DNA from 4 places in the Selenomonas sp. CM52 genome. Region 1 is predicted to be linked to each of the others. Evidence: riboswitches for the same ligand, from Rfam matches in the RefSeq annotation. Region 1 holds a riboswitch; each other region holds the start of a gene.

Evidence for each region. A riboswitch is a leader RNA that binds a small molecule or an ion and turns the genes downstream of it on or off. The one in region 1 is predicted to bind cobalamin.
Region 2: another riboswitch for cobalamin. It lies ahead of HMPREF1153_RS04780 (TonB-dependent receptor); the one in region 1 lies ahead of HMPREF1153_RS07975 (ABC transporter substrate-binding protein).
Region 3: another riboswitch for cobalamin. It lies ahead of HMPREF1153_RS04330 (ABC transporter substrate-binding protein); the one in region 1 lies ahead of HMPREF1153_RS07975 (ABC transporter substrate-binding protein).
Region 4: another riboswitch for cobalamin. It lies ahead of HMPREF1153_RS06745 (methylmalonyl-CoA mutase family protein); the one in region 1 lies ahead of HMPREF1153_RS07975 (ABC transporter substrate-binding protein).

Annotation. Positions count from the first base shown of each region.
Region 1 is NZ_ALNM01000030.1:81,998-89,990, forward strand. Features, by position in the region: gene HMPREF1153_RS07940 (TIGR00282 family metallophosphoesterase) at 1-637, shown strand, start outside; gene HMPREF1153_RS07945 (stage V sporulation protein S) at 816-1,076, shown strand; gene HMPREF1153_RS07950 (PHP domain-containing protein) at 1,114-1,944, shown strand; gene HMPREF1153_RS07955 (Asp23/Gls24 family envelope stress response protein) at 2,026-2,859, shown strand; gene HMPREF1153_RS07960 (DNA-deoxyinosine glycosylase) at 2,937-3,452, opposite strand; cobalamin riboswitch at 4,106-4,283, shown strand; gene HMPREF1153_RS07975 (ABC transporter substrate-binding protein) at 4,465-5,448, shown strand; gene HMPREF1153_RS07980 (TonB-dependent receptor plug domain-containing protein) at 5,484-7,421, shown strand; gene HMPREF1153_RS07985 (MotA/TolQ/ExbB proton channel family protein) at 7,535-7,993, shown strand, end outside.
Region 2 is NZ_ALNM01000020.1:68,527-76,519, forward strand. Features, by position in the region: gene HMPREF1153_RS04760 (TonB-dependent receptor plug domain-containing protein) at 1-1,494, shown strand, start outside; gene HMPREF1153_RS04765 (hypothetical protein) at 1,734-2,744, shown strand; gene HMPREF1153_RS04770 (iron-containing alcohol dehydrogenase) at 2,831-4,012, shown strand; gene HMPREF1153_RS04775 (PepSY domain-containing protein) at 4,185-4,829, shown strand; cobalamin riboswitch at 4,951-5,134, shown strand; gene HMPREF1153_RS04780 (TonB-dependent receptor) at 5,211-7,334, shown strand; gene HMPREF1153_RS04785 (FecCD family ABC transporter permease) at 7,414-7,993, shown strand, end outside.
Region 3 is NZ_ALNM01000019.1:99,093-107,085, forward strand. Features, by position in the region: gene HMPREF1153_RS04315 (protein O-GlcNAcase) at 1-678, shown strand, start outside; gene HMPREF1153_RS04320 (nitroreductase family protein) at 771-1,283, shown strand; gene HMPREF1153_RS04325 (MazG nucleotide pyrophosphohydrolase domain-containing protein) at 1,366-1,836, shown strand; cobalamin riboswitch at 1,911-2,083, shown strand; gene HMPREF1153_RS04330 (ABC transporter substrate-binding protein) at 2,264-3,853, shown strand; gene HMPREF1153_RS04335 (ABC transporter permease) at 3,854-4,840, shown strand; gene HMPREF1153_RS04340 (ABC transporter permease) at 4,837-5,685, shown strand; gene HMPREF1153_RS04345 (ATP-binding cassette domain-containing protein) at 5,694-6,512, shown strand; gene HMPREF1153_RS04350 (ABC transporter ATP-binding protein) at 6,514-7,119, shown strand; gene HMPREF1153_RS04355 (amidohydrolase) at 7,352-7,993, shown strand, end outside.
Region 4 is NZ_ALNM01000028.1:15,691-23,683, forward strand. Features, by position in the region: gene meaB (methylmalonyl Co-A mutase-associated GTPase MeaB) at 1-472, opposite strand, end outside; gene scpA (methylmalonyl-CoA mutase) at 478-2,673, opposite strand; gene HMPREF1153_RS06745 (methylmalonyl-CoA mutase family protein) at 2,673-4,871, opposite strand; cobalamin riboswitch at 5,104-5,278, opposite strand; gene HMPREF1153_RS06750 (hypothetical protein) at 5,418-5,681, shown strand; gene HMPREF1153_RS06755 (glutamine synthetase) at 5,737-7,623, opposite strand; gene hypF (carbamoyltransferase HypF) at 7,885-7,993, shown strand, end outside.

The sequences.
Region 1 (7,993 bases):
TACGCGCAAGTCGCTCGATGCGCTCTACCATGGGGGCGCCGACGTCGTGACGTCGGGCAATCATGTCTGGGACAAGAAGGACGTTTTGGAGTTCATCGACGACGAGCCTTTTCTCATCCGACCCGCCAATTACCCAGACGGAGCGCCGGGGAAAGGCTATTGCATCTATCCTCATCGCGCGAAGAACATCGCCGTCATCAATATGTCCGGCCGCGTCTTCATGCCCGATATGGATTGTCCGTTTCAAAAGATCGAGAGAATCCTGCGCGAGATTCGTGACGAGGCGGACGTCATCTTTCTCGATTTCCATGCGGAGGCGACTTCGGAGAAGGCTGCGATGGGCTGGTATCTCGACGGACGCGTCAATGCCGTCGTCGGCACACATACGCATGTGCAGACGGCGGACGAGCGCCTTCTGCCGGGCGGTACCGCCTATATCACGGATCTCGGCATGACGGGGCCGTGGGACTCGGTGCTCGGCGTGCGCGTCGACCGCGTGCTGGAGAAGTTTACGACGTGCCGCCCCGTGCGCTTTGAGGTGGCGGAAGGCCCTGTCGTCTACAGTGCCGTGATCGTCGAGGTGGACGATGCGACGAATCGGACGCTCTCCATCGAGCGCATCATGAAGAAGGGCTAGAAGAGCGCGGATAAAATGAAAATGGACGGCTGAATTTATCCGTGCTTCCTTGGCAGCAGGATTTTTCTTTTTTGTATAGAATACATGGAGAGATAAGGTGTACGGTTCTTCTGATAATGAATGAAAAATCTGAATCGGCAGAAAGACGCTGCAGGGATTTTTGGGAGGGAAGGCGATCATGGAAGTCTTGAAGGTTTCAGCGAGGTCGAATCCGAACGCTGTCGCGGGGGCTTTGGCCGGAGTCATTCGGGAATCAGGCGCGGCCGAGATGCAGGCGGTCGGCGCAGGCGCCCTGAATCAGGCCGTCAAGGCAATCGCCATTGCGCGCGGCTTTGTCGCGCCGCACGGCATCGATCTTGTCTGCGTTCCTGCTTTCGCCGATATCGAGATCGACGGCGAGGAGCGCACGGCGATCAAACTCATCGTAGAGCCGCGTTGAGGGCTTTGCATGGGTTCAGCAAGGGAGTGAGGTTCCAGTGTCCAGCGATCTGCATACGCATACGTCATATTCCGACGGAAAGATGACGCCCGAGGAGCTTGTGGCGGCGGCGAAGGAAGCGGGGCTTCGCTACATCGCAATCACGGATCATGATACCGTGGACGGCGTCACGCATCTTTATGAGGAAGGGCTTTTGCCTGCGAAGGGCATCGGCATCATACCGGGCATTGAGTTCAGCGCCCATCATGAAAAGCGGGAAATCCATATCCTCGGCTACAATGTCGACATCTATCGCCGCGATCTCCTCGACCGCCTGAACGATGTGGGAGAGGCGCGTTGGAGTCGCTTCGCTGAGATGGTGGAGAAGCTGCAGGAGCTTGGCTACGGCATTACGGAAACGGATGTGCTGAAGGTAGCAGGCACGAGCAAATCCATCAGCCGCTCGCACATCGGACGGGCTCTCGTGCTCAAAGGCTGTTTTTCCAGCGTGCGCGAGGCGTTCGATGCTGTGCTTTCCAAAGGCCGTCCCGCTTATGTTTCACACTATCGCCTAGAGCCGGAAGAAATCGTCGCGCTGATCAAGAATGCGGGCGGTACGCCCGTCCTCGCTCATCCGAAGCTTGTCGGTGACGACGCGCTCGTCGAGCATGTGCTCGACCTCGGCATCGAGGGCATTGAGGCGTTTTATCCGCAGCACGATACGGTCGATACGCAGCGCTATCTCGGTATGGCGGAGCGCCGCCATCTGCTCGTGACGGGCGGCTCGGACTTCCACGGCTTTGCTTCGCGCTATCCGCAGGAACTTGGCATCTTCACGGTGGAGGATTCATTCGCGGAGAAGCTGTATAAGCCGAGAATGAATCTTTAGAGAGACCGACTGTCCTTTTTGCAAGGATTTCGCAGGAAAATTCCCTCGCTTTAGTTTCTTAAAGAAGCAGGAGAGAAAGATATGGACGTCATAGCATTCGTAGGTCCGAGCGGCACAGGCAAGAGTCACCGCGCCTTGCTCGTGGCGCATCAGCATCAGGCGGACGCCATCATTGATGACGGCATCCTGATCAAGGACGGCAAGATCGTCGCCGGTTCTTCCGCCAAGATGGAGAAGAGCAAAATCATGGCGGTGCGCCGCGCCATTTTCGTTCTGCCCGGACATGCGGAAGAAGTGCGTTCTGCTATCGCTGAGTGCAGGCCGCATCGCATCCTCATCCTTGGGACTTCCGAGAACATGGTCTATAAGATCGTGCGCATACTGAAACTGCCGACGATCGAACAGATCATCCACATCGAAGACATCGCGACGCAGCGTGAGATGCAAAAAGCGCGGGACAGCCGACTGAAGCAGGGCAAGCACATCATACCCGTTCCGACGATCGAGCTGAAGCCTCATGCTTCGGGCTTCCTCATCGATCCCATCCAGTCCTTTTTCCGCCGCAACCGCACGCGTCGCCGCAAACTCGGCGAGAAGTCCATCGTGCGCCCGGTGTTCAGCTATTATGGCAAGCTCATCATCGACGATCTGGCAATTCGCGAGATGGTCGTGCGCATCGTGCATGAGAAGGAATACATCTCGAAGGTCGGTTCTGTGCGCGTGCGCCACGTCTGGAAAGGCGACGAGGATCGCGGCCTTGAGATTTCCTGTTCCGTCGTGCTGACCTACGGCAGCCATATTCCGACACTCATCAAGGAGACGCAGCAGCGCGTGAGAACGAAGGTCGAATACATGACGGGACTTTTCGTGCGCGAGGTCGACATCATGGTGCAGGCGCTTTATATCGAAGCGTAAGCTGTACGCACAACATTCAACATTCGTTTTGTGGACGCTGTGCGCCGCCTGCTCATCGAGAAGAAAAGGCGCTCCCCTTACTCTTCGAGGGGGAGCGCCTTTTTCCATGCTTTTGCGAGATCGTCGAAGCGCCAGCGCGCGTTGGCGGCGCTCGTCGAGGGCAGTGCATGAAAGGTGAGATCGTCGCGTTTTAGAAGTGGCTTGTTGGCACGGCGGAAAGTATCGGCCGATTTGCCGCCGTTCAGGCAGAAGGTGGAGAGGCGCGGATAATGCGCGAGGAGTGCGGTGAAGTCGTTGGGCTTTGCCGCGCGAATCGCTGAGTCCAAGCTGCCTTCGCGCTCGCACGAGGCGATGGAGTCCCAAAGCGCGATATGGTGGCGGAGCAGCATCTGGAGCCGCGCCGCATAGTCCTGCGGCGGCTCACCGCCCTCCAACAGATACGCCATGAGCCGCCAGAAGCGATTCTGCGGGTAGGCGTAGTATTGCTGCGCCCTGAGCGACGCCGCGCCCGGCATCGAGCCGAGAATGATATGCGTGCAGTTTGCGTCGATGCTCGGAGGAAAGCCGACGCAGGTGAAGGGAGAAGCGGGCATGAGCAGGACTCCTTTGCAGTGGAATTTGACGAATCTGCTTTTACGTCGTATAATAAGCGTGGAAAGGGTGCTACTGGTAACGGTCAGCCCCGCTAGAGAAATTTGGGTTAAGAAAGCCCGCCTCTTCCGGCAAAGACTAGGCGGGTTTTCTTATGCTTTCAGAACGATGAGGATGAAAAGCGTTACCAAGAGCAACGCAATCAAATCATTAATCGTCATAAGCAACGCCCTGCTGAGCCGTCCAAGAAGCAAGCTCAAAGGGCGCGGCTGATTGGCAAACGGCTCGTATGCGAAAACGTCCCAAGAATGCAAGCGCAAAGCGCGCCGCATGATTGGCTGACGTTGACCGCCAAGGAGGGCTAAGAATCGACCGCCACCGTTGTAGTAGCACCGTCTATATTATAGCACACTTCCAATCTTCATGGGAAGATTCCCGAAAAGGAAGCGCCTTCATGGTGCTGCGAGCGGAGCGAGCGCAGCGATGCTTCTGCAGTCGTTGGGCTGAGCATAGCTTTCATAGGAGACGAAGGGAAGGGGCTGCCTTTTGGCAGCCCCTTGTCGTTCTTCTTAAAGTGCATTGACAAGCCGAGAGTTTTGCGGTAGCATAGGGTCTGGATTAAGTCTAGTTATAATTTCATAAGTTACAGCGGAGAAAATCACGCTGTGGAGCAGGTACCCGCAAGGGTCTAAGAGAAAATCCGGTTATGCCGGAGCGGTCCCGCCACTGTGAGGGGAGCGAAGCTGCAAGGATGTCACTGGGGTACTTCCCTGGGAAGGCGCAGCCGAGCGATGAACCGAGCCAGGAGAACTGCCTGCTTGACGATCACCGTTTGACCTGCGAGCGATGGGAAGGGGATTCTTCTTTGCATCCGTGCGCCTTTGCGCTGCTGCATAAGGGAGCCTTTCTCTTCGAGGGGGAAAGGCTCTTTTTTATGGATGCTTTTCTCGCAGAAAGTTGGACTTCACTGCTATCTAAGCTTTGTCGCAGGAGGCGGTAAAGGGAGGAAAAAGTTTGAAGAAAAGTTTCTTTGCCATAGTCCTAGTCGTCGTCTGCCTGCTGCTGACGGCGTGCCGTATCGCGCCGGAGGCGGCGCAGGGCGGCGCAGGAAGCTATACGGTCACGGACAGCCAAGGTACGGTCGTCACCGTGCCTGCGAAACCACATCGCATTGTCACGCTTTCGATGAGCACGGACGAGGTCATGCTTGGTCTTGTGCCGCCCGAAGATATGGCAGCGGTAAACAGCCTCCTTGACGATCCTGTAAGCTCGAATGTTGTGGATCTTGCGAAGAAGGTGGAAAAGCGCGTCGGCAATCCGACGGTCGAAGAGCTCGTCGCGCTTTCGCCTGATCTCGTCATCGTGCCTGACTGGGGTGACCTCGCCATTGTACCGTCGCTTCGTGAAGCGGGACTTACCGTCGTCGTCTGCAAGGGCGCGAGGAATCTCGCTGAGATTAAGGAGACGATCGCGCTTCTCGCGCAGGCGGCAGGCGTGCCCGAACGCGGGGAAAAGCTCCTCGCGATGATGGACGAGCATCTTAAAGGCATAGAGAAGAAGGTCAGCGCCATCCCCGAGAGCGAGCGCAAGACAGTCGTCTTGATCTCCCTGATGTCGGGTTATGGCGGCATCGGCTCCAGCTTTGACGACGCCTGCCGCTATGCGGGCGTGAAGAACGGCAGGTCGGCGCTCGGCATCCGCGACGGCCAGGCCATGACGAAGGAGCAGCTCGTCGAGATCAATCCAGACATCCTCTTCGTGCCGACGTACAACGACCATGGGAAATTCGACGTCGACAAGTTCCGCAAGGAATACTTCGACGATCCGTCCCTGCAGACGGTCAAGGCCATCCGCGAGCATCGCCTCGAAGAACCGACGGAAGCCTATATCTACAACTGCTCGCAGGACTTCGTACTTGGCGTGCAGGAAATCGCCTATCGCGCATACGGAGACGCTTTCGCCCAAGGACGCGAAGAGCATCTCTCGGCGGTGGAATAAGGATTCATTAAAATCATCAAGGAGGAGAAATGAGCATGAAGAGCAAGAAAATCTACGGCAAGGATGGTTTGACAAGGAAGGTGTTGGCGGCTTTTTTTGCGTCGAGTCTCTGTTGCGCACCGGTGTTCGCGGCAGAAAACGATGCGGCTGACGAAGCGACAGAGAATGCAGTGAACGACCTCGGCGCGACCGTCGTGACGGCGGAGCGCATCCCGACAGAGCGCATGGACACTCCAGCCAACGTCACAGTCATCACGGCGAAGGAAATCGCTGCGAATCACTATGCAACGGTTGGCGAGGCTGTTGAGCATGTAAACGGAGTGACTGTCACGCGCATGGGCGGGCAGCAGCAGGAGATCGTTCGTCTCAATGGAGATGAACGCGTGATCGTCCTTGTCGACGGGGAGCGAGTCAACAATGATCAAGGCGCATCTTCTGGTCGTTCCAGTGCAGATCTTAATATGATTCCTTCGATGAAGAACATCCAGCGCATCGAGATTGTCAAGGGTGGCGGCTCGGCTCTCTACGGCAGCGATGCTGTGGGCGGCGTCATCAACATTATCACGAAGAAGGGCGTGAAGAATGAAACGACCGTCGACCTCAGCACGGGTTCGTGGAAGACGCACAGCCTTGAGCTGACAAACCAGGGCACGGATGGCAACTACAGCTGGTTCGTGACGGGTGCCATGACGAACGGAGGCAACTTCGATTACAACTACAAGGGTACAGGCTATAAGATGGATAGCAGCGATTATCGCAATCGCAGTTTCTCCCTGCGCCTCGATGACAAGATCGACGATCGCAGCTCAGCGCATATCTATTACGGGCATCGCTCCGTCAATGCCGCGCAGTATGATTGTCGAGGTGCCTCGGTTGTGCCGCCGTTTTCCGGCAACAAGATGACGGAGGTGTTCAACAACGTCAGTGCTTCCTATCGATTCAAGGAAGGCACGGCGGCGCCGGGATTCCTGCGTGTATTCAATAATTACAAGACGGTGACGTATGGGACGGAGTTCAACACGCTTCTATGGGGGGTTGACTATCAGAATGGTTGGAAGCTCGACGAGAATAACACGTTGATTGCCGGTGCGGAGTGGCATCGTAGCAATTCTTCGAATGAAGGGAGCGGTTACTATAAGGATAAGAAGATTACGAACAAGGCGCTCTACGTGCAGGACACGATGAAACTTGGCAAGCTGTCGTTCGTGCCTGGCGTGCGCATCGACCATCACAGCATGTTCGGTACGCATTGGACTCCGAAGGCAGCGCTGAATTATCGACCCGATGAAGCGACGCAGTTCTACGCTTCGTGGGGCAGGGTGTTCAAGGCGCCGACAGCGGATGATCTCTATTGGAACGATCCATGGATGAAAGGCAATCCGAACCTCGATCCGGAAACGGGTTGGACGGCAACGCTCGGTGTGAATCATAAGTTCAATGACAAGACGAGCATGGGCGTCAGCTATTTTGAAAGTCGCCTTGATGATGCCATTCGTTGGGCAAACAGTCCTTCTGGATGGACTCCTTCGAACATCAACAAGGAAAAGAAGCGCGGCATAGAACTGTCTTTCCGTCAGCGGCTTGATGACGCATGGAGTTATGATTTAGGCTATTCCTATATTCGCACGGAATTGGATAATGGTGCGGGTGTTGGCTATGTCTGGGAGAACGGCAACAGTCAGCCGAACGGCTATCGCATCGGTCTGCACTACGTGAAGGGACCTTGGAAGGCGAACGTCCTCGGACGCATCGGCTCGGGGCTTGATGAGGCCGTCTATCTTGATCACAGTTATGCCATTTGGGATTTCAATGTCAGCTATGATATTAAGGAGAACTTGACAGCGTACTTCCGCATCAACAATCTTACGGATGAGGAATACTATACGCGCAAGTTGTCTTCTGGCTGGTTAGGAAATTCCTATTATCCCGGCACAGGTCGTTTTTACCAAATCGGCCTTACCTGCTCGTTTTGATGCTTGCATGATGAATGGCGCCTTCTGCCCGCATTTTGGCAGGAGACGCTTTTCTCATACGGTTCGGTTGTTGTCGATGCCATCATTGTATGTAATTTCAGGAGGATTTTTTCATGGACGCAATTCTAACAGGCATAGAGTTTTTCCACAAGGGTGGCGCCATCATGTATGTGCTGCTCCTTTGCTCGATCTTCGTCGTGACGATCGGCATCGAGCGTGCGATGTACTTTTCACGCATGGACACGGGACGCGCCTTTACGCGAGAGTTTTATCAGTGCATGGCGAACGATGATTTTGCGGGGGCGAGGAAACTTGCCGAAGATCATCGCGGCGCACTCGCCAACATCCTTTTCGGGGCGATGAAGCTCGTAAAGAAGGATTCATCGCGCGTCTCCTCTTACATGGAGATTCAGTCGGGCATCGCGCTGTCGAAGCTCCGAAAGCGCCTCTACTACTTGAGCGTCATCGTGACGATGGCGCCGCTTCTGGGTCTTCTCGGCACGATCAGTGGCATGATCTCGGCATTTTCCGTGTTCAACCTTCAGTCGGGGCAGGCGACGGCGATCACGGGC
Region 2 (7,993 bases), on a different contig from region 1:
GGCTCGGAAGCTCTTGGCGGCGTCATCAACATCATCCGCAAGAAAGCGGACGAACAAAAAACAAGCGTTACGGCGGATTGGACGAGCCGGCGCAACGATGTCGGCGTTCGTTTCGACACGGGAAAGCAGGGAAAATGGAATATTTCAACGAGCTTCAAACGCTCGGATTATCGCGAGCGCGGCACGGACGCTAAGAGCTATCCTTACGGCAAGAAGTATTTCTTTAATATCGAAGGTCGTATGGATGTGGCACAGGACAAGTGGCTCGATGTTTTCGCGGATTATTTGGGCGAGGATCTCCAGGCGAAGGAATCGAGCGCGCAAAGCGCAGATTATGATAATGTGCGCGTATCGACAGGCATCAAGTATGCGGGGCGCGACAAGCGCGGTGACTATGAGGCGCAAGTCTACTACACGCACTTTCATAAGGAACAAGATCGGAGGAACCGAGGGAATAGGAAGCTTCTCGGCTTTGATGATATGACCTTCGACTCCCTCGTCTTTGATGGCAGGCGCTCCATGCAGCTGACGAAAGATCATCTGCTGACCTTCGGCGGAGAGTATCGCAAGGAAGATTATGCAAGCACGCGCATAAAGGGCAATAAATCCGTATCATATCTCTCTCGTGAGGGCATCACGCAGCGGCTCGGAAAAAGCTCGGTTAACTACGCAGCCCTTTATGTGCAGGACGAGTGGCTCGTGCATCCTGACTGGCTGCTCATTCCCTCGCTGCGCTGGGATCACAGCAGCTCCTTCGGCAATAAGGTGACCGGCAAACTCGGTACGACATATAAGATCAATAAAGATCTGCGCTTCAAGGCAAACATCGGTACGGCGTATCGCGCACCTACGGCGAGTGAGCTTTACCTCGATTGGCCCGGTATGCCGGCAAGCGGTATGTTGCCCCCGGGATGGGTATTTTGGCTGCAAGGAAATCCAGATTTAAAGCCGGAAACAGCGCTGAATTTCGATCTTGGTTTTGAGTGGGAGAAAGGAAAAACCTTCGGCAAGATTACATATTTCCACAATAAGGTCGATGATATGATCACCTCGGTTCCCAAAATAGATCCGATGAAAAAAATCTACAAAATGGTGCAGGTGAACAAAAAAGAAGCGACAATGCAAGGTCTTGAGTTTGAAGCAAAGCAGAAGATGGGAGACAATTTCACTGTGCGCGGTCTCTACACGTATCTTGATGCGCGTGATGGAAAGGACAATCGAATCGATGGAAGCGCCTATCACAAGTTCAGTCTGCAATTGAGTTACGACGATGAGAAGAACGGCTGGGGTGCGACGCTTTGGAACGATTGGATTTCAGGCTACTATTTGGATAAAAAGAACTATGCCGACAGCGTTTTAAACCTTGTCGTTAATAAGAAGATCAACGATCACTGCAGTGCATACCTTGGCATTGATAACATCCTTGACAGAGAAAGTGTTGAATTCGCCCATGACGGCAGAATCTGGCGCGGCGGCGTAAATATGACATTCTGAGACAGCAAAGCGAAAAAGCCCCCACATGCAAAGTCGGGGGCTTTTTGCATATCGGGTTGCCGTTCATCGTCTTTGCCGCCAGCGTATGATATATCGGCTGCTTATATATAAAAGTCGCCGTTTGCCGCCCTGCGTACAGCACGAGTGCCTGCGGCGGACAAGCCGTATATTGACGCTGCGCCATAAGAAAACGTATAATGGAGAAAACAATTCAGCAAACGATGGAGAGGAGGAAGCCTATGAATGTGCCAAAGGACGCGCAGCTGGCGATTGCGATCGGCTTTGCGGCGTTTTTCCTCTTTGTGGGCTTGGGAGTCTACGGCATATATTATTTCTTCACGGGCGGCTGCGATGAAAACAGCGAGCCGTATTCCGCCTATGAGGTGCGCGAAAAAATCGAGGCGGAGTACGATTTTCCCGTCGAGCTTGAATATCTGGGCGAGACGGTCACGCAGGAGAAGCCGTGGAAAAGGGTCGACTATGCCTTCCGTGACAAGGAGCGCGACTTCACGTTCACCGCGCATGCGAAGGTCGCGCCCATCAATGCGTCGATTCCCTTCATCATCCTGCCGGGCGGACGCTCCTACTATACCGACTATCCCGCGCGCTGCCTCGACCGGCTCAACGACAAGGTGCAGGAGTGCGCGAAAAAGCGCGGCCTGCGCTTCATTACGCCCGAGGAGAAGGCGGCGCATCTCGGCTACCAAGGCGGCGTCGATACCGTTTTTCTGACGGATGAAAAGCAGCTCGCGGATGCGGCGGAGCTATTTCTCGAAATCGCGCAGATTTATGACGTAGCACGTTTTGGCGAACATAGCGTCGGACGCGACATCGCTTTTTGCTATCTGCCGCCGGGTGAGACGGATCTCAAGAAGACGCAGCTCGTCTGCATGATGTATCTGCGCAGCAAGCGGGACATCTATGACGCGAACGGCATCTCGGAGTACATCATCTCAAACAGCAAGAGCGAGGCAGAGCCTTTCCTGCTCCGCTTGAAGGGTGGCTGGCAGGACAAGACCTGGCGGGCGAAAAAGAAGGCCGCGGACGGCATCGGCATGGGCGGGAGCAGTCCGGGCGATTTAGGTGCTCTCGGCTCGCCCGATGACCGAACGCCTTGGGACGACTGGGGCGATTGGGATGATTGGAGCGACTGGGATGGCTGGGATGATTGGAGCGATGAAGACAGCGACCGCCCGGAGTTCCTCACGCCGCCCATCTCTCCCTCGCGCCGAGAGCCGAGCTGGATCTGATTCGAGGTCAGAGGCGTGCAGTTTTCGCCTCCGACCGCTTGCACCGTGCAGGAATTTTGCAGCATTGAAGATGGGGAGGTACGAACATGCAGGAGTTTTCTTTTCATTGTCCGACAGAGATCGTATTTGGCCGTGGCGTCGAGGAGCGCACGGCGGAGCTTCTTCGAAAGTACGGCGCACATCGCGTCTTTATCGTTTATGGCGGCGGCAGTGTCATCAAGAGCGGGCTGCTCGCGCGCGTCGAACGCGTCATCACAGCGGCGGGCCTTGCCTTCTCCGTCCGGGGCGGCGTGCGGCCGAATCCGCGCCTTTCGTTTGCGCGTGAGGCCGTGCGCGAAGCGATCGACTTCGAGGCGGATTTCCTTCTCGCCGTCGGCGGCGGCAGCGTCATCGACACGGCGAAGGCCATCGCGCATGGCACGGCAAATCCCGATACCGACATCTGGGATTTCTGGTCGGGTAAGAACGAGCTCAAAAAGAGCCTGCCTGTCGGCGTCATCTTGACGCTTCCTGCGGCGGGCAGCGAAACGAGCGATTCTTCCGTGCTGACGAACGAGGAGACGGGCGAGAAGGCGGGACTGCCGTCGTCGTTCAACCGACCCGCCTTTGCCATTTTGAACCCCGAGCTGGCCTTTTCCCTGTCCTCGCCGCAGCTTGCGGCGGGCATCGCCGACATCGTCATGCACACGCTTGAGCGCTACATGACGCATACGGAAGGCAACGAATTCACCGATCTCCTCGCCGAAGCGCTCCTGCAGAACGTCGCGAAGTATGCGCCCATCGCCCTCGCACATCACAAAAACTACGAGGCGATGAGCGAGATCATGTGGTGCGGCACGATCTCGCACTGCGGACTTACGGGACTCGGCCGCGACAAGGATTTCTCCGTGCACAAGCTCGGTCATGCGCTGTCGGCACGCTACGACACGAATCACGGCGAGTCCCTGACGGCGCTCTGGGGCGCGTGGGCGCGTGCCGTCTACGAAGATCGCCCCGAGCGCTTCGCGCGCTTTGCCGAGAAGGTCTGGGGCGTCGATGCGGGATCTGCCGAAGAGCGGGCGCGTGCGGGCATCCGCAAGACGGAGAATTTCTTCCGCTCGCTGAAGCTGCCGACCTCGCTCGGAGAACTTCCGACGGGCATCTTGACGCACGGCGCCTTGGAAGCGCTCGCCGACAACGTGACGGCGCACGGCACGAAGACAGTCGGCACATTCCACCCCGTCGACCGTGCGTTCGCTTTGAAGATCTACACGGCGGCGAACCATTGAGTCTGCGGCCAGATATTTTCATGCAAAAGCCGCACGACGCTTACGAAGTGAATCGGTACAAATAGTTTATCTTTTGTTTATCTGTTTGTTATCGTCCTTTTAACGCAGCATGGTATACTGAGCATGTTGAAATAGCGAAAGTGAATGGATACGATGAGAGGAGACGATAAAGATGAAAAAATGGCAGATGGCAGCTCCCGTGGCGGGCGCTCTGAGCTTGGGTGCACTCGTCGCGCTCGGCGTGGGAATCTTCCAAGGACAGACGACGCTTCACGCACCTGCACTGCGGACTGCCGCAGTCGCAGCTCCCGCCGCGAAGGGAAGCGATACGCCGTTCCTTTCCGTCGCTGAGGCGGCGACAGCCGACTTCGTGGGCTACGACACGATCAAGGTTCAGGCGATTGCCGAATCGGGACTCAATGAGGGCGATCTCACGAACTACGAGATCAAATTCGACGGGCGCGGCTACATGCCGACCTACCGCGTGGAGCTTGAGACGAACGCGGGCGGCGTGGACATCGACTTCGACGCCAAGACGGGCGAGATCATCGACGTGCGGGAAAAATCGTGGAAGCACACGCGTACGAAGCTCGTCATCAGCGACTACGATGTGATCGAAGACGTAGAGGCGATGGGGATTGCGCTGGAAGACGCCGATCTTTCCATGGACGACCTCGACCGTTACGAGCTGGAACTGCACACGAAGCGGGGCGAGCTTGTCTACTCCATCGAGCTGAAACGCGGCACAGAAGAGTACGAATACGACCTGCGCGCCACCGACGGCACGATCTTAAAGAGAGATACCGACTTCGACTGACGCGATTCATCGGCAGAGAAAATCCCCCGCCGCAGACAGAATGTCTGCGGCGGGGGATTTTTCTGTTGACAAAAGATAAGAAACATATTACGATATTTGCGGTATAACTAAAAGTTCTAGTAGTACGATAAGTGGAACAGGTGCCCTCGAGGCTTAATAGGGAAGTCGGTAGAAGCCGACGCGGTCCCGCCACTGTAAGGACGAGCAATTTTGCCGCGATTGCCACTGGGGCGCAAGCTTTGGGAAGGCAGGCAGAGGAGTTATGACGCCGAGCCAGGAGAACTGCCTGTTTGACGCTCATCGATGGACCCACGAGCGATGGGGAGAGGAGCATGGATCACCGTGAAAAAAGCAAGTAAACGACTCTTATTGACAGCCTTGATGATGGGATGTTCCTTCGGCGCAGCGCATGACGCCTTCGCGGAGGAAGCTGCAAGAACGGCAGCTGAAGCGGAAGAATCTCATAGCACAGCGCAGGAAAGCGCCGACAGCGAATATCATCTACCCGATCTCACAGTTCTAGGAGATCGCAAGACCTTCCGCGGCGGCATGATCGAGAGGAAGAGTACGACGGGCATTCTAGGAGAGAAGGATTCCTTGGAACTGCCCTTCAGTGTCACGACTGTCAACCAGAAAGCGATCGAGACATTTTCTACGCCGCAGAGCGGCGTGATGGACACACTCTCTCTCGTTCCTTCCGTACGTGCTTCTTCGAGCAAGAGCGTTCACTCCGTGACGATTCGCGGCTTCCAGCAAAACGGCTATTCCATGTACATCAACGGCATTCCCGGTGCGATGAGTTCAGGCAACCTGCCTTACTACTGGATTGAAAACGCCACTGTAGTCGCAGGGCCCAATCTCGGCGTCAACGGGACGAACATCTCCGATACGATTGGCGGCTCGATCAACTTCCAGTCGAAGAGGGCGCAGACCAAGGACAATACGGATGTACGCCTCTCCTACAACGGCGGCAGATCGTTCGAGCAAGGTGTTGATATCGGCCGGCGCTTCGGTGCAGACAAGGCATTTGGCCTGCGCGTCGCGGCCAACCACATCGGCGGCGAAACGGTGCAGGAGGACAAGAATCTCAAACAGAACAACATCTTCGTGAACTTCGATCATCAGGGAAAACGCTCAACGACGAACTTGATGCTCGGATACAGCCGCATCAAGTACGAGGGCGGCGGTGACGGCTTCAGTGTGGGCAATCTGACAGTACTGCCCAAGGCGCCCGATGCAAGGAAGAGCTACACGCCGTCTTGGCTCTATCATACATACAAGGACACATGGATCATCCTCAACCACGAGCAAAAGCTCAACGATCATGTAACGGCATATATCAATTTCGGACACCATAAGTTCGATTATGACAAGTACTATGAAGGCACGCCTAAACTGACCTCGAACGATGGTGATTTCACGATCAATGCTGAATATTGGCCGCTCGGTCATACGCGTATCTATTTCGGCACAGGCCTGCGCGGCGATTTTCAGACAGGAGATGTCAAGCACGAATACATCATCGGCTTCGACAAGAATTGGGTCAACCGTTTCTCGGGCGGCGGCGATCTTTGGAGCGGCACAGGCAATCTCTACCGCAACAACTCGTGGGCAAGCGTGCCACTGCCCGATTATCAGCCGCCGCTGCAGTTCAAGCAGCAGATGACAGGCTATCATCTCGTAGATACGATGAAGTTCATGGATGATCGCCTGCAGCTTACGCTGGGTCTGCACGGGCATAAATCGAGCTATACGAGAGTCGGTCAGAAGCGCCAGGATTCCGACGCGACGTGCCCGACCTTCGCCTTGAGCTACAAATTCACACCGGAAATCATGGGTTACGTCAGCCACAGTGAGTCATTCAATGCCGGGACGCTCGTCTCTGGCGCTTCTTACAAAAACAAGGGCGAAGTCTTGCCGCCTGCAAAGACGAAACAGGATGAACTCGGCGTGAAGATCAAGAAGGGAGATTTCGTCAACACGCTGAGCCTCTTCAAGATTCGCAAAGCGAATACGATCGACGTCATGCGTCCCGACGGAAAGTATCGTCTCAACGATGGTGAGCAGGAAAACACAGGATTTGAATGGGCGTTCACAGGGAAAATCAGCAAGCGCCTCGATCTGGTCGGCGGCATGATGTATCTCGACGCCAAGCAGTCAAAAACGAAGGACGGCGCGAACGACGGCAAAGCCGTCGGCGGTACGTCGAAATTCTCCGGTACGATCGGCGCCGTCTATCATGTCGATCCGGCATGGTCTTTGATCGGCCGAGTTTCGTATCTCGGAAGAGCCGACATCAAGAACGAGACTCTCAGCGTGCCCGCTTCCTGGAAGGTCGATCTCGGCGCTTCTTATGAAACGAAGATGGGAACGACCCCCGTCACGCTGACTTTGATGTGCTACAACGTGACCGGCAAGGACTACTGGATTCCCGTCGCGGGAGCGGATAGCTTGCAATTGAGTGCGCCGCGCTCGGTGTCGTTCGCAGCGAATTTCGAAATCTGATAGTAAGGACAGGCAAACGGACTTCTGCGTTTGCCTGTCTTCGTCGTGCAGTTTTGAAGGCTGATGGAGGGATGAGACCATGATGCTGGAAAAGCTCAAGACGATGGGGACGATGCAGCTTCTTCTGCTGTTCCTGCCGCTGCAATTGCTCGTCGCATGGTGGGGGGTCTCGTCTGGACTGACGGATATTCCCATGTCCGCCATTTTCGGGATGCCCACAGGAAATGGCGACGATGCGCTCACTGCGAGCATCCTCTATGAGCTTCGTCTGCCGCGCGTGCTCCTCGCACTTTGCGTGGGCATGGGACTGACCTTGTCCGGGCTCATCATGCAGGCGATCGTGCAGAATCCATTGGCCGATCCTTATGTCTTGGGCGTATCGTCAGGCGCATATTTCGGCACGGCGGCGGGCCTCTTCCTCGGACTGGGCTCTCTGTTCGGTGCGATCGGCATCGGTGCGTGCTCATTTGCCGGTGCGCTTTTTGTCTCCGTCCTCGTCATCGGTTTTGCCCGTCGAGAGAATGGCGATTTGTCCAATCTTCTCCTGGGAGGCTTGGCGATGGGACTCGTCTTCTCATCGCTCGCAGGCTTTCTCGTCTACAAGGCCAGCGACACGGAGGGCATGGAGTCCATAACCTTCTGGCTCATGGGCAGTGTGG
Region 3 (7,993 bases), on a different contig from region 1:
GCGCTCGGCCCCATACAGGGATTGGATGAAACTGTGGCGGAGCGTGCGCCCGTGTTCTTGATGAATCCGATGGACAAACCCTATCTTTCGCGCATCGCCTTGGCTACGGGCGCAGAGTGGCTCTCTTCGCCCGCCTCGTATGATGCGGAAAGAGCTTGGTATACCGCCATCCGTGAGCAATACGGCGGCTTGGCAGGGGCGATGGAACTTTTCGCGCTTCATTCGCGCCGCATGGAAAAGGATTGGGCACATACGGGCGCACTCGATGCGCCTGTGCTGAAAGAGCAGATGGAAGCTTTCTGGCAAAAGGTGGAGCGTGGGGAAAGGGCCGAAAAGGAAGCGGAAGCCCTCGCAAAGGAATTTCGTCGCCTGAAGCGTGCTGCCAAGCAGTTGAAGGAGAAGCTTCCACCGGAAACTCTTGCCGAATGCCTGCCGCAGCTCCAGCTCTTTGCTCAATATGCGGAGTCGGCGGAAACGTCCCTCGCGATGGTGAAAGCGCAGCGCGAAGGAAGCTTTGCGCACGAGGCGGCGCTTTATCAAAAAATCAAGGATGTTCCAACAGAGCAGCAAAAAAAGGAAGAACCGCGTCTCTCCGAGCAGGTGCTCGCAGATTTTATCGCGAGGGCGAAATCGTGGCATGAAATGCAAGAGGTTGGCGTAGGACGGAGGGAAAACTAGCCGATCGGTCTGCGCCTTGACCTCTTGGGAGGTTATGCTAGAATATATCAAAGATGTATGGATGTGCATTTTTCGTAGAGGAGGAGTTCTTTATGTCGTTTCTTGATTTGGCGAAAAAGCGCTATTCTTGCCGCAAGCTTTCGGCGCAGCCCGTGGAGGAGGAGAAGCTGCAAAAGATTTTGGAGGCGGGGAATCTCGCGCCGACCGCCCACAACAATCAGCCGCTTCATATCTGGCTTCTTGAGAGCGCTGAGGCGATGGAGAAGGTTTCACAGACGACATCCTTCATCTTCGGCGCACCCGTCGCCTTTGTTGTGGGCAGCAAGGCGGATGATGCTTGGGTACGTCCCTCTGACAAGAAAAACTTCGCCGATGTGGATGCGAGCATTGCGGCGACGCATATGATGCTGGCGATTGAAGACTTGGGACTTGGGACGACGTGGGTCGCGCATTTCGATGCGCCGAAACTCAAGGAGTTTTTCCCCGAGATGGCGGATTATGAGCTTGTGGCGATTTTTCCCGTCGGCTATCCTGCCGAGGATGCTGCGCCCTCGCCGCGTCATGCCGAGCGTGTGGGTGTAGAGAAGCTTGCCGATTGGCTTTGAGAGATTGTTGTTGCCCCGCTGCACGCATGTTGCGGCGGGGTTTTCCTTATGGAGCGGATTTTGTTGAATGCGAGGAAGATTTATGACATACGTTGAGCGATTGCAGGATATTGTGCGCACGCTGCGCTCCGAACATGGCTGCCCATGGGATCGGAAGCAGACGCATGAGAGCATCAAGCCAGGCTGCATAGAGGAGGCGGTCGAGGTACTCTGCGGCATCAACATCTTAAGGGAGACGGGGAAGGCGGACAACTTGCGCGAAGAGCTTGGCGATCTCCTGCTGCAAGTGATCTTTCACGCACAGCTTGCAGAAGAGGCGGGGCTTTTCACGTTGGAGGATGCAGCGAGAGCCGCTGCAGAAAAGATGGTGCGCCGCCATCCGCATGTGTTTGGCGAGCCTGTCAAGGATGCGGCGGGCAAGTCTCTGACGGAGTGGACGGCGATCAAGGCATGGGAGAAGCGCGGGCGCGAATGGGAGGAAGCGTACCTGCCCGACGCATTTGAAGAGGCGGCGCTGCTCTTGCAGAAGGCGAGGGAACGCAAAAAGCTGTAACCGATGGGCGTTTCAGCTCCTCAACGCCCATTGACACATTGTTCGTTTTATTGTAAGCTGAATCCGAAAACAACTTCATATTTTGCCGATCGGGTGCGCGCTGCGCTTAATAGAGAAGCAGGTGAAAGACCTGCGCTGTTCCGCAGCTGTAATGCAGAGTCGACCTCATGATGTCACTGGGAAACTGGGAAGGCGAGGAAGACGAGGATGCAGAGCCAGAAGAACTGCCCGATCGAAGCGCTGTTATTATTCCTGCGAGAGACAGGAAGGCGTGGCTCGTGTTTCGTGCGCCTTTTTGCTCTTTAGCAAAGAGGCTTTTTATATGTCTGGGCGAAAGTGATGGAAGGAGGTGGATGGAAGGCGCAGAATGATAGGATTGTCTGGAGGAAGGTATGCTGTGAGTATTGGGTGTTATATGCGAGGAGGCATGACAGTGAGGAAACTTTGTATGTTTCTGCTGGCGGCGATGATGATGCTCACCGTCGGCTGCGGAGGCGCGGATCAGGCGAAAAACGAGCGCGCAGAGAAGGGCGAAATCGTGATCTCGGTCGGCAAGTATATGGTAGGCGAGGGTTTCGATCCGACGATGGGATGGGGTCTCTGGGGGCCGGATCCGTTCCACAGCGCATTGATGGGACATGATGAAAAGAATCAGCTCATCAAGGAGCTGGCTACAAACGTTGAACGTTCAGAGGATGGGCTGAAGTATACCTTTACGATCCGGGATGATGCGAAATTCTCTGACGGTCAGCCGCTGACGGCAGAGGATGTCGTCTTTACCTACGAAACGGCGAAGAAGGCGGCCAGCGCCGTGGATCTGACCGCGATGGAGTCGGTGCGCGCCCTGTCCCCGACGCAGGTGGAGTTCAAGCTGTCACGCCCGTGGTCTGTTTTCCTCGAAACGGCGGCATCCCTCGGCATTGTGCCGAAGCACGCCTATAAAGAAGGGTATGCGACGGCGCCGGTCGGCAGCGGTCCCTGGAAGGTCGTCTCGTTCCAAAAGGAACAGCAGCTTGTGATGGAGCCGAACGAATATTATTACGGAGAAAAGCCGAAGCTGAAAAAGGTGACGGCGCTGAATCTGGGCAATGATGCTGTGCTTGCAGCAGCGCAGTCCGGACAGGTCGATCTCGTCTTTGCACCGCCCGAATTTGCGGCGGCAAGCGTGCCGAATATGAAATTGGTAGTGATGGACACCATCGACAGCTTCTGCGTCAATATGCCGCAGGAGCCGGAGCATGACGAAAACGGCATGCTGGTCGGCAACAATGTGACGAGCGATCCTGCCATCCGCCAGGCGCTCAATATCGGCATTGACCGCAAGGCGATCATTGAGAACGCGCTCGACGGTTTCGGAAAGCCGACGATGAATTTTGCAGAAGCTCTTTCTTGGGCGAATAACGATTTGCAGGAATCGGACAACCGCGTGGACGAAGCCGTGAAGATTCTTGAGGCTGCGGGCTGGGTGGATACGGACGGCGACGGCATTCGCGAGAAGAACGGGCAGAAGGCGGAATTCGTCATCAATGGCCGTTCCAATGACCTGCAGCGTTACAATACAGCGGTGGCGCTTGCACAGGATGCGAAGAAGCTCGGCATCAACATCATCGCAAAGTCGACGCCATGGTCGGAGGCCCGCAAGATAGCGCGCAACATCCCGACGGTATGGGCGGGCGGCGACTATACGCCGCAAGTGATCTACAATTATTTCCATTCCTCGCAGGTCGGGGTGAATGTCATCAACAACTCTGCCATGTATCGCAACCCGACGGTTGATGTGCATATCGATCGGGCACTTGCCGCTGCGACCGATGAGGAGATGCTGCGCGAGTTCCGTGCGGCACAGTGGGATGGCATGACAGGGCCGAAGGTCGATATCCCCTATCTTTGGATTGCGACGGTTCAGATGCCGTATTTCGTCAACAATCAGCTCGATCTCGGTCAGCTGCGTGCGGGTGAGCGCGGACAGGGCATGGGGATCCTTATAACACTTGACGAATGGCAGTGGAGGAAGTAAATGGATAAGAGAATCTTCTGCTTTCTTGGGGGCAATCTGTTTCGGCTTGTGCTCCTCCTCGCTGCGGTGAGCGTCATCAGTTTTATCCTGCTCGCCAATTCGCCCATCGATCCCATCGACGCGTACTTTATCAATAAGGCGGCATCGGCGGAGCAGCATGCGCTCATTGCCTCTTATTGGGGCTTTGACAAGCCGCCGCTCGAACGCTTCCTGCTTTGGGCGGGGAATATTTTGCATGGTGATTTCGGCACATCGTTCATCTATCGCGCCCCTGTACTCGAAGTCATCGGAGAAAAGTTTCGCCTTACGCTTCTCTTGATGATGACGGCGTGGACGTTGTCGGGCGCAATCGGCTTCGTTCTGGGCGTGCTCGCGGGAATGTACCGTGACAGCCGCCTGGACAAGGCAATTCAGGGATTTTCCCTTCTGTGCGTCTCCGTACCGGTCTTCTGGCTCGGGCTTTTGTTCCTCATGATCTTCGCGGTCAAGCTGCAGTGGTTTCCGCTGGCGCTCGCCGCTCCTATTGGAAAATTGCATGAGGAGGTGACGCTGGCCGATCAGATTCATCATCTGATTTTGCCGGCGTTGACGCTCAGCGTCACGGGGATTTCTGCCATCGCGCTGCAGACGCGTGAAAAGATGATCGAGGTGATGGGGACGAACTACATGCTCTTTGCCGAGGCGCGCGGCGAGAATCTTTGGCAGCGCGTGCGGCGGCATGGTCTGCGAAACATTCTGATGCCCGCGATCACCTTGCAGTTTGCTTCCTTCAATGAGCTGTTCGGCGGAGCGATTCTCGCCGAGACGGTGTTCTCCTACCCGGGACTGGGCAGTACGGTCACGATGGCGGGGCTGCGCGGTGATCTTTCGCTGCTGCTCGGCATTGCGATTTTCAGTGCGGTTTTTATCTTTGTTGGCAATCTCATCGCCAACATCCTATATGGGATTGTGGATCCGCAGCTGCGAGAGGGGAGGGGGATGTCATGAACAAGGCGCTTCCCCTCGTGCAAAGCGGTCTGAGTGTCCGTCAGCGCCGACTCATCTTTGCCGTGTTTGCGACCCTGTTCATTTTGGGACTGCTCCTCTGGGGTACGACGATGGATGAGAGTTCCTATGCCGTCGACTTTGGGCAGAAAAATCTTGCACCGTCCTTTCTACATCCGTTCGGTACGGACAACATGGGGCGCGACATGTTTCTGCGCTCCGTCAAGGGCATGTCGATCAGTCTGCAGATCGGTTTTGCCGCCGCGTTTTTCAGCTCCTGCATCGCGCTCATCCTCGGAACGTTGTCGGCGGCATTCGGCGGCAAGGTGGATCGCTTCGTTCTTTGGCTCGTCGATCTCTGCATGGGAATTCCGCACATCCTCCTCATCCTCATGATTTCGGTGATGATGGGCGGCGGAATCCTCGGCGTATCCATCGGCGTCATCGTCACGCATTGGCCGCGTTTGACGCGTGTCATCCGTGCGGAAGTCATGCAGCTGCGCTCGCAGCCCTATGTTCTGGCGGCACGGCAGTATGGATATTCGTGGTTCTCCATCGCGCGCCGTCATTTTGTGCCGCATGTCGCGCCGCAATACATCATCGGACTTGTCTTGCTCTTCCCTCACGCGATCATGCATGAGGCGGCAATCAGCTTTCTGGGCTACGGACTGCCGCTCGATATGCCGGCCATCGGCATCATCTTGTCGGAGTCCATGAGCTATCTGGCGCTCGGCATGTGGTGGTTGGCGTTTTTCCCCGGCTTCTTGCTGCTGCTGGTCGTACTGATCTTTGATCGTCTCGGCGAGACGCTGCGCGATATTCTTGATCCGCAGTCTGGACAGAAATAGGAGGCTTTATGGGACAAGAACTTCTCGAAGTAAAGAATCTGTCCGTGTCCTTCCGCATGTATCAGGGTGCGTTGAAGCATACGCTGGTGACAGGGATGCACGGCGTCAATCTGCGTCTGACGACGGGAGAGATCCTTGCCGTCGTCGGCGCAAGCGGTTCCGGCAAGAGCCTTTTGGCGCATGCCGTACTCGGCATACTGCCGTACAATGCCGTGACGAGCGGCGAGATGCTTTATCGCGGAACCGCGCTGGATGCGGCGCGGCAGGAAGAGCTTCGCGGACGGGAGCTGGCGTTGATTCCGCAGTCCGTGACATATCTCGACCCGCTCATGCGCGTTGGCGAAGAGGTGTGTGGGCTTCACGGTTCTCCAGTGGATATGGCGGCAACATTCCGGCGGCTGCACTTGGAGGAAAAGGTTCAGCGCCTGTATCCATTCCAGCTCTCGGGCGGCATGGCACGGCGCGTGCTCTTTTCGACCGCTGTCATCACGGACGCCGCCCTCATCATCGCGGACGAGCCGACGCCCGGCATGGATGTCAAGAGCGCCGTTGAGGCATTGCAGCTTCTGCGCGAGCTTGCCGATGCGGGAAAGGGCATTCTGCTCATCACGCACGACATCGATCTCGCCGTCGAGGTTGCCGACACGGTTGCCGTTTTCTATGAAGGCCGAACCGTGGACAGGGTTCCGGCCGCTGCATTTCGCGGCGACGGCAGCGATCTGCAGCATCCCTATACACAGGCGCTCTATCATGCCCTGCCGCAGAACAGTTTCAAGGTCTATTCGGCGCAAGAGGTGCGGCAGATGACGGAAGCGGGAGGTGCATGAGATGCTCGATGTGAAGAATCTCTCCTATCGCTATGGGATGAACGCTCCCGTTCTGCAGAATATATCTTTGCATATTGCAGACGGGGAGCGGCTCGCTCTTTTAGGATCAAGCGGGCGCGGCAAGAGCACGCTCGCGCTGCTCCTTGCAGGCTATCTGCCGCTGCAGGAAGGGTCTATTGCATTGGACGGTGCAGCCTTGCCGAAGGGCGGTTACAATCCCATCCAGCTCATCTATCAGCATCCGGAAAAGGCGATGGATCCGCGCTGGAAGGTGAAGGATTCCCTGAGCGAAGCATGGGATGTGCCGGATGAACTCCTCAGGGCGATCGGCGCCGAGCCTGATTGGCTCACACGCTGGCCGAACGAGCTCTCGGGCGGTCAGCTGCAGCGGCTGTCGATTCTGCGCGCGCTCAGTCCCCAGACGCGCGTGCTCATCGCCGACGAGATCACGGCAAGCCTTGATCCCATCACACAGGCGCAGATCTGGTCGGTCATCTTACAGGAAGTCGAAAGACATGATATGATCCTCATTGCTATCACGCACAACGAGGCATTAGCGCGGCGCATTTGCACGCGCCTGGTGCATGTCGATGATCTGCAGGCATGAATAAAAAACGGCATCTGTCCTTGACGGGTGCCGGTTTTTATTCATGCCCCAAAAATTTGCTGCATGTGCAGATTATTTTGCTGCAGAAACTGTAGGTCTGTGCCGTGTGTGGATTTTTTTGATGTCTTTAGATGATACAGCGGGACGAGAAGATTTGTTGACAAAATGGGGCAGTCACTATATAATACCATATAATATACTAAACATATATGAATTAGAGAGGCAAAACATTATGTCAGCTATCGAAAACATCGAAGCATATATCGAGGAAGAATTTCAGTGGTTTCACAGCCATCCGGAGCTTTCCTATGAAGAAGTGGAAACGACGAAGCGTATCCGTGCCTCCTTGGAATGTGCGGGCATACGCATTCTTAAATTGCCGCTTTCGACAGGAATTGTTGCGGAAGTGGGCGAGGGTGAGCCTGTCGTTGCCTTGCGTGCCGATATCGACGCCCTGCCCATCGAAGAGCAGACGGATTTGCCGTACCGCTCGGAGAATGAGGGACGCATGCACGCCTGCGGGCATGATTTTCATACAGCATCCGTTCTCGGTGCGGCGCTTCTGCTCAAAGAGCGCGAGATGGAGCTGAAAGGGCGCGTGCGCCTGTTCTTCCAGCCAGCAGAGGAGGCGCCGGGCGGGGCTAAGGTACTCATGGAGGCAGGAGCCCTGCGCGATGTACAGGCAATTTTCGGACTCCACGCGTCGCCCCTTTTGACGGTTGGCACGGTCGGCATATCGGAAGGTGCTGTCACGGCGGCAGTCGACCGCTTCGTATTTCGCTTCATCGGCAAGGGGACGCATGCCGCGCATCCGCAGCGCGGCATCGATCCGATTCCTTTGGCGGCGGGGTTCATCCAAGCGGTGCAGACCGTC
Region 4 (7,993 bases), on a different contig from region 1:
TGCGCGTTTTGTCTCCAAGAATCGAGCCTTTCGTCACCGAGCTTGTCGGATCGACCGTCAGGACTGCGACGCGATGCCCCATGTCGCAGAGCATGTTGCCAAAAGCCTCGATCATCGTGCTCTTTCCCGCTCCCGGGACGCCTGTGATGCCGATGCGCAGAGCCTTCCCCGTATGGGGAAGGAGATCCTGCAGCACCCTCTGCGCCTTCGGGAAATGACGCGGGCTGTTGCTTTCGATGAGCGTGATGGCGCGCGAGAGGATCATGCGATCCCCCGCGGCCACGCCTTTCACATAGTCTTCCACATCAAGAATCATGCGATTCCTTCGGAAACCTGTCTTTCCAAGATCCGGGTTGATGTTGCCGACCGTCAGGTCCTTGATGCCGTCAATGCCGCTCATGACACTCGTGGCAAAATTCTTGTCCGCGTTCTCCGGTACCCAGTCCGGCTTCGTGTTCGTGTATTTCGCCATGGTCGTTACCCCGCAGCCATTTCTTCCTTTGCACGTCCAATCAAGAGTTTCAGGAGTTTGACGCCCGCCTCGGGGATGTTCGTTCCCGGAGCGAAGATAGCGACCGCGCCGCTCTTGTAGAGGTGGTCATAGTCCTGCACGGGGATGACGCCGCCGATGCAGACCATGATGTCCTCGCGCCCAAGCTTCTTGAGTTCTTCCACAAGAGCCGGCAGGAGCGTGTTGTGACCGGCAGCCAGCGAGCTGAAGCCAACCATGTGAACGTCGTTATCGACGGCATCCTGCGCCGTCTCATCCGGCGTCTGGAACAGAGGTCCGACATCGACGTCCCAGCCCATGTCAGCGAAGGAGGAGGCGATGACCTTCTGTCCGCGATCGTGACCGTCCTGACCCATCTTGGCGACAAAGATACGCGGCCGGCGACCCGTGAGCTTTTCAAAATCATCGGCAAGCGCACGCGCCTTGTCCAGCTCCGTCTTATCCGTAAACTCCGAAGAGTAGACGCCCGAAATCGTATGAATGACGGCCTGATAGCGACCCGAAACCTTTTCCACGGCATCCGAAATCTCGCCGAGCGAGCAGCGCACGCGCGCCGCTTCGACCGCGCATTCCAAGAGATTGCCGTTGTCGCGCGTCTCGGCGGCCTTCGTGATGGCTTCCAAGGCGGCGCGCACGTCGTCCTCGTTGCGGTTTGCACGCAGTTTTTCGAGGCGCTCGACCTGAGCCTGACGCACAGCGGTGTTGTCGATCGCGAGGATTTCCAGCGGATCTTCCTTCTCCAAGCGGTACTTGTTCAAGCCGACAATCGTCTCGTTGCCCGAATCGATTCTCGCCTGACGACGTGCTGCAGCCTCCTCGATGCGCATCTTCGGCAGACCCGTCGGAATCGCCTTCGCCATGCCACCGAGGGATTCGACTTCCTGAATATGCGCCCAAGCGCGGCGAATGATCTCGTTCGTGAGGGCTTCGACGTAGTAGGAGCCACCCCACGGGTCGATGATCTTGCAGACGCTCGTCTCATCCTGAATGTAGAGCTGCGTATTGCGCGCGATGCGAGCCGAGAAGTCCGTCGGCAGAGCGATGGCCTCGTCGAGAGCGTTCGTGTGCAGCGACTGCGTGTGCCCGAGAGCCGCGCCCATCGCTTCCATCGCCGTGCGCGCGATGTTGTTGAACGGATCCTGCGCCGTAAGCGACCAGCCCGAAGTCTGCGAATGCGTGCGAAGCGCCATGGATTTGGGATTTTCCGCGCCGAACGACTTGACGATCTTCGCCCAGAGGACGCGCGCCGCACGCATCTTGGCGATTTCCATGAAGTAGTTCTTGCCGATTGCCCAGAAGAACGACAGGCGCTTTGCGAAGGCGTCGATCGGAAGTCCCGCCTTGATGCCCGTACGGATGTATTCGAGACCGTCAGCAAGCGTGTAGCCAAGCTCAATGTCTGCCGTCGCGCCAGCCTCCTGCATGTGGTAGCCCGAAATGGAAATGCTGTTGAACTTCGGCATATATTTCGTCGTGTACTCGAAGATATCGCCGATGATGCGCATCGACATATCCGGCGGATAGATGTACGTGTTGCGCACCATGAATTCCTTGAGGATGTCGTTCTGAATCGTACCCGCCATGATCTTCTTGTCAACGCCCTGCTCGACGCCCGACTGGATGAAGAAGGCGAGAATCGGCAAAACGGCGCCGTTCATCGTCATGGAAACCGACATCTGGTCGAGCGGAATGCCCGAGAAGAGGATGTTCATGTCGAGCATTGAGCAAACCGAGACGCCCGCCTTGCCGACGTCACCGATGACGCGCGGATTGTCGGCGTCATAGCCGCGATGCGTCGGTAGATCGAAGGCGATGGAAAGACCCTTCTGACCGGCCGCAAGGTTTCTGCGGTAGAAGGCGTTCGATTCCTCCGCCGTCGAGAAACCTGCGTACTGACGCACCGTCCACGGACGGAAAACGTACATCGTCGAGTACGGTCCTCTGAGGCACGGCGGGATGCCGCTCGCAAACTCCAAGTGGTTCATATGATCGTATTCATCGTGATTGTAGAAAGGCTTGATGGGAATCTTCTCCATCGTGCTCTCCATCAGCGAGTCATAGCTCATGCCCGTCGAAGCTTCCAAGCGTTTGCGCCAATCCGCCTCTTTATGAGCAGGCGCACCCTCAAGGTTGATTTTCGTGAAATCAGGGTTCTGTGCCATCACTGAATCATTCCTTTCTTCTTCTGCAGCATCTGCAGTGTCTTGTAGCAGTTGGCACGCACGGAAATGAAGTCATCCACACCCGCTTCGCGATAAACTGGCTCCAAATCCTTCGGCGCAGCGCCCGCGAGGAAGATCGTAGCCGCAGGCAATGCTGTGCGCAGTTTCGGCGCAAGCTCGGGCACAATTTCCGGATACGTCGGATCTGTCGAGCAGATGACGACAGCATCGGCGCCCGACTCCTTGGCGGCGGCAGCCGCTTCGTCCGTCGTCTTGAAGCCGTCGTTCAACAGCACTTCAAAGGCTCCGACCTGCAGGAAGCTCGTCGAGAAATCGGCACGCGCCTTGTGCTGCGGAATGGGGCCCATATTCGCGAGGAAGATCTTCACGTTATCGCCGTCGTGGCTGTCCCTATACTCCTCGGTGATGCGGCGCAGAGCTTCATAGCGCTCGCTCCAGCGGTGCGCTCCAATTGCCGTGATCTTCTCGGCTGCCTCGCCCGTCTGCAAGGCCTCGCGAAGCTCCGCAATCGTCGCACCGGCCTTCGCCGCCTTGACAGCAGCCTCCGCCTTCTCGCCCTTGCCCGCACTCTTCAATGCCGTGAGGCACTCCTTTTTGAATGTCTCGTCCACATCGGCGAGATAGGCTTCGACATCCTTCTTGCGCTTTTCCATAAGTTCCGCCACATCCTCTGTGCGCGGATCGAGCAGTTTCTCCGTCATATTCGGATACATATTGTTGCCGACGATGCGATCTCTGCGCAGTTCGAGCTTCTTGAAGCGATCTTCAAGCGTCTTTGCGACTTCTTCCTGCACATAGCCGACTTCGAGAGCCTTGACGATACCGCCCTTGCCCTCGATCGTCTGGAATTCTGCCCAAATCTTTTCCTGAATTTCTTTCGTCAGCGTCTCGACTGCCCAAGAGCCGCCCGCTGGATCAATCGGCTGCATAAGGCCGAATTCTTCCTGCAGCATGATCTGCACATTGCGCGCGATGCGGCGCGAGAACTCATCACCCTTGCGAATCGGCTCATCGAACGGAGCGTTCTCAAAGGAGTCAAGTCCGCCGACGACACCGGAGAAGATCTCCGTCGTGTTGCGCAGCATGTTGACGTAAGGATCGTAAACCGTCTTGAAAAACAGTGCGGGACGTGCATGTACGTGGATGCGCTGCGCCTCTTCTCCGCCGCCGAACGCCTTGACGATCTGCGCCCAAATCGGGCGAACCGCACGAAGCTTCGCAATCTGCAGGAAGAAGTTCGCGCCCATCGAGAAGCCGAACATCATCTGCCCTGCCGCCTCGTCGACCGTAAGCCCGCGCTCCATGAGGGCACGCAAGTACGCGACGCCGACGGCGAGCGTCGAGGCGACTTCCTGCACATCGTTGGCGCCGCCGCGCGAAACGGCATCGCTGCGCACCATGATCGTCTTGAGATTCGGCGCATACTGCTTTGCCCAGAGAGCAGCCTCCGCCATCTCATCATAGAGCTGTGGCAGCGAAGCGTAATTCTCGCCGCGCTGAATCAACTCGCCCAAGGGGTCTGCTCCCACGAAGCCGCCGAGCTTTGCGAGGTCACCGCCGTCAGACTTGACGGACGCAGCGACGAGAGACAGCATCGGCAGGGACGAAGCGCCCGCATAGATGTAGAGCGGATGCTGGTCGAGCTTCAAGCCGTTGAGCGTCGTGTGCATATCCTCAACCGTTGTGATATTGCAGCCTTCATCGCCGATTTTTTCAGCATCCTTGGCATCCTTGTTGAGGAGCGTTGCCGAATCGAGGCGGATGTTGTAGATCGTCGAACCCTTGTCCACTTCGCGGTGCAAGAGTTCGTTGTTCTCCTCGGGCAGCGTCTCGTCGCACGACTGCGCGATGCCCCAAGGCTGTTCGATATAGCCGTTCGGACGCACACCGCGCAGGAAGTTGTCCATGCCGGGAAAGTCCGTCCTCGGCAGGATCTCGTCCGTCATCTTGTGGGTGTACATCGGCTCGAATGTGATGCCCTCGTACGTTTTCGTGAACATCTTTTTCTCGAAGGGCGCCCCCTTCAAGAGTGCGACGCATGCCTCTTTCCACTCGTCATACGTCGGCGGTTCGAATTCGTCGAGCGGCACATCGGGGAAACTCGTTTGCTGTTCGGCCTTCTTCAAGATGGCCTGCAGGTCAAGATTCTCGTCCTGACCCTTTGTCTCATTGCTCATATTTCCACAGCCTCCCTTGAAATAATACGGAATACAACAAAAAGCCGCCCTGCAGTCGAGGGCGGCTTCATCATTTTCGTGAACAGGCTTGCAGGAAATCTCTTCTGCACATCATGTCCGTGCAAAGTGCATTTTCCAATAAAAAATCCGGTGCAAATCTGCGCCGGAGAGCCTGCCGTGAAACGACAAAATCCCCTACCCATCGCTCGCAGGTACCAGCGCAAATCGCGCTGACGGTGATGTCAAAACAGGCAGTTCTCCTGGCTCAGATTCATCGTCCGATCATGCCTTCCCAAAGATTTCTCCAGTGGCCTTTTATGAAGGACTCCTCTTACAGTGGCGGGACCGCTCCGGCTTCTACCGAATTCCCTATTAAGTCTTGCGACACCTGTCTCCAACAATATGTTGTTTTCATCTTTATATTAACTCTGTTTATTGGGGATTGTCAATACTCCCGAAGTCTTTTACAATAAAAATATGGTTTGATTCTGCATAGATTTTCTACGATTTTCTACGATTCTTCAAAATTGCACAAGGAGACACAGCATGATCAAAGTTCATGGATCCGTCATCATCGAGCAGGGCGTGACCTTCGCCATCGTCGTCGTCAAGCCCCACGTCACGCAGTACACGGCTCGCGCCGTATCGTTCCGCAATGAGATCGCCCCCTTCTTCCGCAACATGCCCATCGTACTGATGTCGCAGGACAAGGACGGCAATCCGCGCTACTATGGCAGAAAGGACATCGTCGATTTTCTAAAGACGATCAAGGTCGAGCAGATTCCCTGGAAGACGTACCATATTTATTAAGAAACGCAATTGCCGCCAAAAAGCGCCCGCAAAGGCGCTTTTTGGCGGCAATCCATCAGATCATATTCTTGATATAGGCGTCATAAAGCGCCTTGAGTTCCTCGATCTTGTCATACATCTCCACCTGCAGACCCGACGCCACGGCGTAATCGCCTTCGTGCAAGGCCTTGGTGAGAAGCGTGAACAGAGATTTTTCGTCGATGCTGTCCTTCGCGAGATACGAGCGAATGCCGTTGATCTTGTTCCAGTTGTAGGAATCCTGATCCGTCACGAAGGTCGCCTGCACTTCCTTTGCCTTGCGCACGATGTCGCGGTTCTCAGGAATGATGCGGCTGATGAGTTCCGTCTTCCAGCGCAGGAGAGCGCCCGCCTTGAACGCCTCGATGATCTGCGGACGCAGAGCGCCGCCCACCGTGATGGCGGCGACCTTCTCGGGATGATTCTCAAACCCCTGCATATTTTCCCAAACCGTCGCCGGTGGTGCGCCGAAGAGGCGATTTCTTTCCTTTTCGGTGTAATCCTCGAAGACGTCGACCTCGCTACGATAAGCTCGATCCTTTTCAAGATAAAAGCCTTCCTTCCCCGCTTCCTTGGAAAGTTCTGCCAGAAGTTCCTCCGTCGTATGGTGAATCGAGGTCTTCACACCGTCAAGCACTGCAGAATAGACCGCAGCCAAAACAAGGTATATATTGGAATACGGATTGCAGGCGCGCAGTTCGAAGCGCGTCGCATAGGGATTCGCCAAATCGCGAATCAATCCTGCAAGTATCGTGCGGTTGCGCGACGGAATTTCCGGCGTATAGCCGAGCGAAGTGACGATGCAGACGGGCGCTTCAAAGCCGGGCTTCAAGCGGTTGAGCGAATCGTTCGTCGCCGACACGAAGGGATTGATGACCTCATAATTCTTCAAAAGCCCCATGATCGCGCCATAACCGACGGCACTCAGGTAGTCCTTCGTCATATCCTGCGGCGTGAAGAGATTGTGCACCTTGCCGTCTTCCATGACGGCGGCGATGCAGAAATGCGTATGCTCGCCGTTGCCCGCAAGGCCGATCATCGGCTTCGCCTTGAAATTCACCTCAAGGCCGTTCTCACGGAAGACCTCGCGCACCATCGTGCGCACGATCAATTCATTGTCCGCCGCCTGCAGGGCGTCAGAAAAGCGCCAGTCGATCTCGATCTGCTCGCACACATGCGTCATCTTGCCCGACTCGTCAATCTGCGCCTTGAGACCGCCGACCTCCTTGTGCCCCATCTCAACCTGCAGTCCGTAGCGATCGAGCAGCATGACCGCCTGCTCCAACGCCGTGCGCACAGCGCCGTGCGTACGCTGCCAATACTGCTCCTGCATGACCTGAGAAGCCGAAAGTTCCTCCACATTCGTCTCTTCGAGAGGCGTCTTGACCCAGAACTCCAACTCGGTAGCCGAAGTGAACTGGAAATCGACAATCTTCGAGCCGTCGATATGCTCAAGGCCCGAAACGTGCGGATGCTCCTTGAACATCTGCAAGAGTTCCTTTTTCAAGTAGACCAGGGTATCCTTCAAGATGGCACGCGAATCGACGCGCTTGCCGTCATGAATGAGGAAGGACGGAATGCGCAGCGTGCCGATGGGCTTGCCCGTTTCCTCATCGAAATGCTCAAGATTGTAATCAATGAACCAGTTCGCTTCCGGATCGATCGGCATGTCGACCTTCGCGTTGTTCAAGATGGCAATGCCCGTCAGCACGACCGAAGAACCGTCCGTCTGCACCGCCGTACCATTGTAGAAATCATCCATATCCTTGAGGAAGATGCGCATCGGTATCTTTTCATCGGTATCATTGCCTGCGAGATCGATGCCGACGAGAGAAACAAACTTTATCTCCGGATGCGCCTCCAAGAGACGAACGATTTCTTTCTTCGAGGAATTTGCTGGAATCACATACAACAAGTCTTCCATTTCAACCATCCTTTTCCTTTCGTGGGCAGACATTTCATTCGCTGCAACGACAGCGGCACAAAAAAAACCGCACAGCAAAGCTTTCCCGTACATGCGCGGAAAACAAAGCTATACGGCAACGCTGCCAACATACTTATCCATGCAACTATCATAGCACCTCCTTCTCCTTCTGTCCAGCAAAATTCTGCCAAAAGCAGGAACTTTTTCCGCTGGCGTGGTATAATCGCTGAAAGACACCTCTCAAGGAAAGGCAGCATCCGCATGGCAAAAAAAGTTTTGCAAACCAGTCGATTCAAAATCTTCGGCATCGTGCAGGGCGTCGGATTTCGCCCCTTCGTCAGCCGCACGGCAAATGCGCTCGGCATCACGG